2 regions of the Anaerobacillus alkaliphilus genome follow, and region 2 is predicted to be linked to the other one. Evidence: a T-box and tRNA genes for the amino acid it is inferred to sense, from the RefSeq annotation. Region 2 holds a T-box; the other holds one or more tRNA genes.
What was found. A T-box is a leader RNA that pairs with one kind of tRNA and senses whether it is charged. The one in region 2 lies ahead of leuS (leucine--tRNA ligase), so its partner is inferred to be a tRNA-Leu.
Positions count from the first base shown of each region.

Region 1: it has a tRNA-Leu gene. The T-box ahead of leuS (leucine--tRNA ligase) is inferred to sense a tRNA for this amino acid. The anticodon was not compared.

Region 1 is NZ_QOUX01000047.1:664,687-669,067, reverse strand. It holds rRNA gene rrf (5S ribosomal RNA) at 95-210, shown strand; tRNA gene DS745_RS23765 (tRNA-Ala) at 221-296, shown strand; tRNA gene DS745_RS23760 (tRNA-Met) at 333-409, shown strand; tRNA gene DS745_RS23755 (tRNA-Met) at 552-628, shown strand; tRNA gene DS745_RS23750 (tRNA-Asp) at 716-791, shown strand; tRNA gene DS745_RS23745 (tRNA-Phe) at 813-888, shown strand; tRNA gene DS745_RS23740 (tRNA-Gln) at 903-977, shown strand; tRNA gene DS745_RS23735 (tRNA-Gly) at 985-1,059, shown strand; tRNA gene DS745_RS23730 (tRNA-Leu) at 1,092-1,177, shown strand; tRNA gene DS745_RS23725 (tRNA-Arg) at 1,192-1,265, shown strand; tRNA gene DS745_RS23720 (tRNA-Pro) at 1,270-1,346, shown strand; tRNA gene DS745_RS23715 (tRNA-Gly) at 1,535-1,605, shown strand; tRNA gene DS745_RS23710 (tRNA-Ile) at 1,615-1,691, shown strand; tRNA gene DS745_RS23705 (tRNA-Glu) at 1,706-1,780, shown strand; tRNA gene DS745_RS23700 (tRNA-Val) at 1,926-2,001, shown strand; tRNA gene DS745_RS23695 (tRNA-Thr) at 2,050-2,125, shown strand; tRNA gene DS745_RS23690 (tRNA-Lys) at 2,133-2,208, shown strand; tRNA gene DS745_RS23685 (tRNA-Leu) at 2,269-2,349, shown strand; gene DS745_RS23680 (M2 family metallopeptidase) at 2,498-4,081, shown strand; gene DS745_RS23675 (hypothetical protein) at 4,193-4,381, shown strand, end outside.
Region 2 is NZ_QOUX01000046.1:1,016,406-1,020,786, reverse strand. It holds partial or broken gene DS745_RS20160 (peptide-methionine (S)-S-oxide reductase MsrA) at 1-76, shown strand, start outside; gene DS745_RS20155 (MDR family MFS transporter) at 232-1,428, shown strand; T-box leader at 1,596-1,819, shown strand; gene leuS (leucine--tRNA ligase) at 1,941-4,358, shown strand.

The DNA.
Region 1 (4,381 bases), on a different contig from region 2:
TTATGAATTATGAATTGTTTAGAGCTTCACAGAGAAGCTTAAAGAACAATTGAACATTCATAATTGACAATTCAAAATTCAAAATTTTAAATAGTTTAGTGGCGATAGCGAAGAGGTCACACTCGTTCCCATGCCGAACACGATCGTTAAGCTCTTCAGCGCCGATGGTAGTTGGGGGTTTCCCCCTGTGAGAGTAGGACGTTGCTAAACTATTGAAAATGGGGCCTTAGCTCAGCTGGGAGAGCGCCTGCCTTGCACGCAGGAGGTCAGCGGTTCGATCCCGCTAGGCTCCACCAATTATTTTTTTCAAGTTAATTATATACTTCTATTATCGCGGGGTGGAGCAGTCTGGCAGCTCGTCGGGCTCATAACCCGAAGGTCATAGGTTCAAATCCTATCCCCGCAACCAATCTACATCCTGAATGTTCTTTTTTGCAGATTTGCGACGAGTAATTGCAGAGGTAAACATGCTTGCCTTGCACGCAGGAGGTCAGTCGTTTGATCTCGCTAATCTTCATCAATTTTTTAGTTAATTATATACTATTTATTATCGCGGGGTGGAGCAGTCTGGCAGCTCGTCGGGCTCATAACCCGAAGGTCATAGGTTCAAATCCTATCCCCGCAACCAATCTACATCCTGAATGTGCTTCTTCGCAGATTTGCGACAAGTAATCGCAGGAGCAAATGCCATCTAATTTTATTAACAATCTAATATGGACCCGTGGTGTAGCGGTTAACATGCCTGCCTGTCACGCAGGAGATCGCCGGTTCGATCCCGGTCGGGTCCGCCATTTATACTTATTATATATTTTGGCTCGGTAGCTCAGTCGGTAGAGCAGAGGACTGAAAATCCTCGTGTCGGCGGTTCGATTCCGTCCCGAGCCACCATAAATTTTAATTGTTGGGCTATAGCCAAGCGGTAAGGCAACGGACTTTGACTCCGTCATTCTCTGGTTCGAATCCAGATAGCCCAGCCATTTTTGTGCGGAAGTAGTTCAGTGGTAGAACACCACCTTGCCAAGGTGGGGGTCGCGAGTTCGAACCTCGTCTTCCGCTCCAACTTAAATAATATAAGCAAGTCTTTCCGTTATGCCGGGGTGGTGGAATTGGCAGACACACAGGACTTAAAATCCTGCGGTAGGTGACTATCGTGCCGGTTCAAGTCCGGCCCTCGGTACTTTAAAATTACATGCGCCCTTAGCTCAGCTGGATAGAGTGTTTGACTACGAATCAAAAGGTCGGGAGTTCGAATCTCTCAGGGCGCACTCTCGGGAAGTGGCTCAGCTTGGTAGAGCACCTGGTTTGGGACCAGGGGGTCGCAGGTTCAAATCCTGTCTTCCCGACCATCAAGCTCTTACTAGTTGCATAACTTATTATAAATATGCGGGTGTAGTTTAGTGGTAAAACCTCAGCCACGAGTGTTACATCTTGAAAAGCTACGAGTTGCCTCGACGGATATACTTCTTCGAACAATCAAGAAGAGGAAGAGGCATGACAGAAGGCGTTTAATTTTAGTATAACTCATTATAAATATGCGGGTGTAGTTTAGTGGTAAAACCTCAGCCTTCCAAGCTGATGTTGTGAGTTCGATTCTCATCACCCGCTCTCTATTATGGGCCTATAGCTCAGCTGGTTAGAGCGCACGCCTGATAAGCGTGAGGTCGGTGGTTCGAGTCCACTTAGGCCCACCATAATAGGTTTAGATGGCCCGTTGGTCAAGCGGTTAAGACACCGCCCTTTCACGGCGGTAACACGGGTTCGAATCCCGTACGGGTCACCAAAATGATGTAATACTTCGGAGGATTAGCTCAGCGACGAGCGTAGCATCACTGGAATACTACGAGTTGTTTCGACGAATCCACACCATTGATTTACTAGTAGAGGAAGAAACAGGGTCTTCTATGAATTATCTTCATCACTACTTCGGAGGATTAGCTCAGCTGGGAGAGCACCTGCCTTACAAGCAGGGGGTCGGCGGTTCGATCCCGTCATCCTCCACCAAAGTTTTTTTGCGCAACAAAGTGAAGCAAAAATAACTTCCCATAATATGCCGGCCTAGCTCAATTGGTAGAGCAACTGACTTGTAATCAGTAGGTTGGGGGTTCAAGTCCTCTGGCCGGCACCATTTGTACGAGCCATTAGCTCAGTTGGTAGAGCATCTGACTTTTAATCAGAGGGTCGAAGGTTCGAATCCTTCATGGCTCACCAAAGTTTTTTGCGAAGCAAAATAACTAAGTTTTTTGCACAGCAAAATAACAATCATTATACGCGGGTGTGGCGGAATTGGCAGACGCGCTAGACTTAGGATCTAGTGTCTTTGACGTGGGGGTTCGAGTCCCTCCACCCGCATCTTAATTGTAAAATAAACCCATAACTTATTAGTTATGGGTTTATTTTTTTTTATTTTAGTAGTTTTTTTATGTTAAAATTAGCTTGCTTCCTAATGTAAGCGTTTAAAAAGAAAGGGAACTTTTAGAATAGAGGAGGAACTTCTTTCATGATAAATCAGAAAATAGAAGAATTCTTATTAGAACAAAACAGATCAATGGAAGCGTTATATAAACCTGTATTATTAAATAATTGGTTGTCAGCAACAACTGGGAATAAAGAATGGGCAGATAAGCATGAAGAAGCGCTTAAAAGTTACTTTGCGAACTTCTCAAACTCCGACACATTCGAGACACTATTATCTTTTAGAGATAATAACGATCTTACGTCTATTCAAAGGCGCCAGATTGAAGATCTGTATAATAAAATGGTAAGAAACCAACTAGAAGACAGTGTTCGTAGTGAAACTCTTGAACTAGAAAAAGAAATTTCTCAGGTATTTAATACTTATAGACCATTGTTGTTCGGTCAAAAAGTAACAAATAACGAGTTATTAGATATTCTTCGGAATAGTGACCAAGAAGAAAGTAGAAAAGAAGCGTGGCTTGCTAGTAAACAAGTGGGTAAGAAAATAGAACGTACTCTTTTGAAATTAGTACAAAAAAGGAATAAAGATGCAAAAGCATTAGGATTTGATAACTTCTTTCAAATGAGTCTATCAACTCAAGAACTTGATATGAATACGGTCATTCAAATTTTTGACGAATTAAGGAAATTATCGGATGAGCCTTTTCGTTTAATAAAAGATGAAATAGATGAAGAGCGTGCTACTAAGTTAGGTATTGCTAAAAAAGATATTCGCCCTTGGCATTATGTTGACCCATTTTTTCAAGAAGCACCTACTGTAGGTGGTATAGACTTGGACAAGGTCTACAAAAATAAAGATCTAGAGAAGCTCGTTTCTGAAACCTTTAAATCAATGGGCCTAGATATTGGAGATATCCTCAAAAGAAGTGACTTGTACCCTAGGCAGGATAAAAATCCATTTGGTTTTTGTACAAATGTTGACCGGAAAGGCGATATAAGGGTTTTAGTTAACCTTGATGAAAGCATGTTTTGGGTAACGGCTCTCTTACACGAATTTGGACATGCTGCTTATTTTAAATACATTGATAAAGACCTACCTTTCATTTTGCGTTTTCATTCACATTCTCTGACAACAGAAGCAATTGCTTTGTTTTTTGGACGGATGAATAAAACTTTAGAATGGCAAGATCGTTTTTTAGAAATAGAAGGCAACGAGATGAAGGAAGAGTCTTTAGCAACTAAAAAAATGCTCCAACGGCAAATGTTAGTTTCAGCGAGATGGATGATCACATTCACGTTTTTTGAAAAAGCAATGTATGAAAATCCTGATCAGGATTTAAATAAACTATGGTGGAAACTTGTAAAAGAAATTCAATATGTAACACCACCTGAAAATACAAATGCTCCAGATTGGGCTTCCAAAATGCATTTTTCCTTAGCTCCAGTATCCTATCAAGACTATCTACTAGGAGAGTTAACCGCATCCCAACTTCACCATCATATCGCCCACCATATCTCTTCTGACTTATTTACTCCAAAAGTAGGGGAGTATTTAATAGAAAACTTTTTTAAGTATGGGGCCTCATTACACTGGAATGATAAAATCAAAAATGCAACTGGTGAGTATTTAAACCCAAGTTATTTTGCAAACCAGTTTTTAAAGTAGAATAGAATTGCTGTGAACGAAAAGAAAGAAAGTTCCCACTATTTGAGATCTTGGCTAGAATAAGTGTGACACATTGGTACAAACTAAAAATAAAAGCCTTGGAGGTTACCAATGGAACAGCAATCTTTGACTTACTTTGAAAAATTAGAACGATTATACGTTTTAACAGAAACTCGCAAAATGCTTAAAAGTCAACTTGAAGAAGTAAATAGCAGTAATCAGTCACCTCATCTTATTGAAGACGATCTTCATAAAATTGAACAGGAAATTAAGATTTATGCCAACGGACATGATATTGAG
Region 2 (4,381 bases):
AGAAGTTTCTAGTTGGGATATAAGTGTTTCTGAACAACAAAGTCTGTTAACAGCACTATCTACTATACGTTGGTAAAAACTTGGCTTAGTTATTGAAGCCTCTGACCATCTCGAAAGTAACATTTTTCTACAAAATTCTGCGTTGCTAAATATAGAGATATAACATACAATTCTTAGAGATACGAAATAAGAAAATAAGAGATAGAGATAAAGAGAGAGGTAGAGGTCATTATGCCTAAAGCGTTATGGTTACTAGTCATCGCAATGGTGATAAACGTAACAGGCGCTTCTTTTTTGTGGCCACTTAACACGATCTATATTCATCAAGAGTTGGGGAAATCACTGAGTGTTGCCGGTCTTGTTTTAATGGCAAATGCAGGAGCAGGAATTGTTGGTAATTTGCTTGGTGGACGACTTTTTGATCGAATTGGTGGGTACAAAACCATTCTATTGGGAATAACCATTACAATGGTTAGCGCATTTACGTTAGCATTTTATCACACTTGGATTTATTATGTTGTATTAATGGTTGGCTTAGGTTTTGGATCAGGGATCACCTACCCGTCTATGTATGCGATGGCCGGTTCAGTTTGGCCTGCAGGAGGTAGAAAAGCCTTTAACGCCATCTATGTTGCTCAGAACCTCGGTGTTGCTGTTGGAGCAGCGCTAGCAGGTCTTGTAGCTTCGTTTCGGTTTGATTATGTATTTTTTGCAAACGGATTTATGTATATTATCTTCTTCTTAATTGCTTTCTTTGGTTTTAGAAATATTAAGGTAGATCCGTCAGAAACAGTACAAACGAATATTTTTGAACAAGGGTTAGCAGTGGAGAACAAAGCAAGATTTAAGGCTTTATTAATTTTATGTATCGGCTTTATTATTTGCTGGATTGCGTATGTTCAATGGCAATCAACGATCTCTGTTCACACACAAGCGTTAGGTATTAGCTTAACTCAATATAGCATTATCTGGACTGTGAATGGTGCCTTAATCGTACTTGGTCAGCCAATCATCTCTCTAATGATCAAAAAATGGTTCCATACATTAAAGGGGCAGATTTATTTTGGTCTTGCTATTTTTATGGTCGCATTTTTCGTCGTGGCTCAAGCAGAAGTTTTTCTAGTTTTTGTTGTTGCGATGATCATATTAACGATTGGGGAAATGTTTGTCTGGCCAGCGATACCAACAATCGCTAACCAGTTAGCCCCTAAAGGAAAAGTAGGGTTCTATCAGGGTGTTGTAAATAGTGTAGCTACTGCTGGTAGAATGGTTGGACCATTTTTGGGTGGTGTAGTGGTTGATTTGTTTGGAATGCAAGCATTATTCTATGGATTAATGATGTTTTTCATGGTGGGTTTTATCTCTACTTACCTGTACGATCGTCATCTAGTAGGTACAGCAGTTCACAAAGAAGCAAATGCAAGTTAATGAAAGGTCTTGGATTATATTCATTTTCCAAAAAAAATATTTCACAATTATGACATGTTGTATAAAATATAAAAACTTTGACAAAAATGTGAAATAAGCTATTGACTTTTATTCGACAAATTTATACAATACGAATTATGAGTTATTAATCATAACTTCTATATCTAGTAAAAACAATGATGAGGAGTAGTAATGGAACCTCGTGACCTAGAGAATTGACGGTTGGTGCAAGTCAATCACAAAGTCCATGAACTCGCCTTAAAGTTGCAAGGGTGAACGAATAGTAGCTCTTGACGTCTGGCCTCGTTACGGTGTCAATAAGTGAGTGTATCCAACACTAAATTGGGTGGTACCGCGGGAATAATTTTGTTAATAACCTCTCGTCCCTAACGTTAACGTTAGTGGTGGGAGGTTTTTTATTTTGTCTTAAAAGCAATTACCACAACTTTACAGTCTATACTCGAAGCTTTACACTACTAATACATAAAGAGAAAAATAAGGAGGTTATTTACATGTCATTTTCACATCAAGATATAGAGAAAAAGTGGCAAACGTATTGGGAAAACAACAAAACATTTAAAACAGGTGAAGACGAGACCAAAGAGAAGTTTTACGCATTAGATATGTTTCCATTCCCATCAGGGGCGGGGCTTCATGTTGGTCACCCTGAAGGTTATACAGCAACAGACATCCTTTCAAGAATGAAACGTATGCAAGGCTATAATGTGCTTCACCCAATGGGGTGGGATGCATTCGGTTTACCAGCTGAGCAATACGCACTTGATACGGGGAACGATCCGGCTGAATTTACAAATAAGAATATTGATACGTTCCGTCGACAAATCAAATCACTAGGTTTCTCTTACGATTGGGATCGTGAAGTAAGTACGATTGACCCAGATTACTACAAATGGACGCAATGGATTTTTCTAAAATTGTATGAGAAGGATCTTGCTTATATTGATGAAGTTGCGGTTAACTGGTGCCCTGCTTTAGGAACAGTTTTAGCAAACGAAGAAGTGATTGATGGAAAAAGTGAGCGTGGTGGACACCCAGTTGAACGCCGCCCGATGAAGCAATGGATGCTAAAAATTACAGCTTACGCTGACCGTTTATTAGACGATCTTGAAGAACTTGATTGGTCTGAGAGCATTAAGGATATGCAACGTAACTGGATTGGTCGCTCTGAAGGAGCAGAAATTCATTTTGAGATTGAAGGCCATGACAAAACGTTTACAGTCTTTACAACACGTCCTGACACGTTATTTGGTGCTACTTATGCAGTATTAGCTCCCGAGCATAAACTTGTCGATCAAATTGTGAATGCTGAACAAAAAGAAGCGGTTGAAGAATACCGCAAGCAAATCTCGATGAAAAGTGATTTAGAACGTACAGAACTTTCGAAAGAGAAAACAGGTGTTTTCACAGGTGCCTATGCCATTAACCCTGCTAATGGTGAAAAACTACCGATCTGGATTGCTGATTATGTATTAGTAACATACGGAACAGGAGCTATTATGGCAGTTCCAGCACACGATGAGCGAGACTATGAGTTTGCTCGTGCCTTTGAGCTACCGATTATTGAAGTAGTAGCTGGTGGGAATGTAGAGGAAGAAGCATATACAGGTGATGGCACACTTGTGAACTCTGACTTCCTGAATGGGTTAACGAAAAAAGAAGCAATTGGGAAGATGATTGCTTGGTTAGAAGAAGAGAAGAAAGGTAATAGCAAAGTAACTTTCCGTCTGCGCGATTGGTTATTTAGTCGTCAACGCTATTGGGGGGAACCTATTCCAATCATTCACTGGGAAGATGGTACTATGTCAGCTGTTCCAGAAGAAGAGCTTCCATTACTTTTACCTAAGATGGACCAAATCAGACCATCTGCTACTGGTGAATCACCGCTAGCTAACAACCAGGAATGGTTGAATGTCCTTGATCCTGTTTCAGGAAAAAAAGGTAGACGCGAAACAAATACGATGCCAAACTGGGCAGGTAGTTGCTGGTATTACCTACGATATATTGATCCAAAGAATCCAGAAGCATTGGCAGATCCAGAAAAATTAAAGCAATGGTTGCCAGTAGACATTTACATTGGTGGAGCAGAACATGCAGTTCTTCACTTGTTATATGCTCGCTTCTGGCACAAGTTCCTATATGATTTAGGGATTGTTTCAACAAAAGAACCATTCCAAAAACTATACAACCAGGGCATGATTTTAGGTGAAAACAATGAAAAAATGAGTAAATCTAAAGGGAATGTTGTCAACCCTGATGATATCGTATCAAGCCACGGAGCGGATACACTTCGTTTATACGAAATGTTTATGGGTCCATTGGACGCTTCGATTGCCTGGAGCGAAAATGGATTAGATGGAGCCCGTCGTTTCTTAGACCGAATTTGGCGTTTACTAGTAACTGAGGAGGGGCAACTAAGCCCAATCATTACTGAGACGGAGGGAACCGAGGCGTTCCAACGCTTATATCATCAAACAGTCAAAAAGGTAACTGAGGATTATGCAGGGTTACGCTTTAATGTGGCAATCTCACAACTAATGGTATTTATTAACGAGGGCTACAAGCAACAGCAATTACCAAAAGCACTTGTTGAAGGCTTTGTAAAGTTACTAGCACCAGTTGCACCGCACATTGCCGAAGAGCTTTGGGAAAAGTTAGGCCATAACGAAACGTTGGCATATGCTGCTTGGCCAACTTTTGATGAGAGTATGCTTGTAGAAAATGAAGTTGAAGTAGTTGTTCAAGTGAACGGCAAGTTGAAAGGCAAGCTATTAATGCCTAACAACTCTAGTCGCGAAGAAATGGAAGAGCTAGCGAAAAATGATGCAAAAATTAAAGAAGAACTTGAAGGGAAAACGATTCGTAAAGTCGTTGTCGTACCAAATAAGTTAGTGAATATCGTCGCGAATTAAATGATAAGAGAGTGTACCAAAAG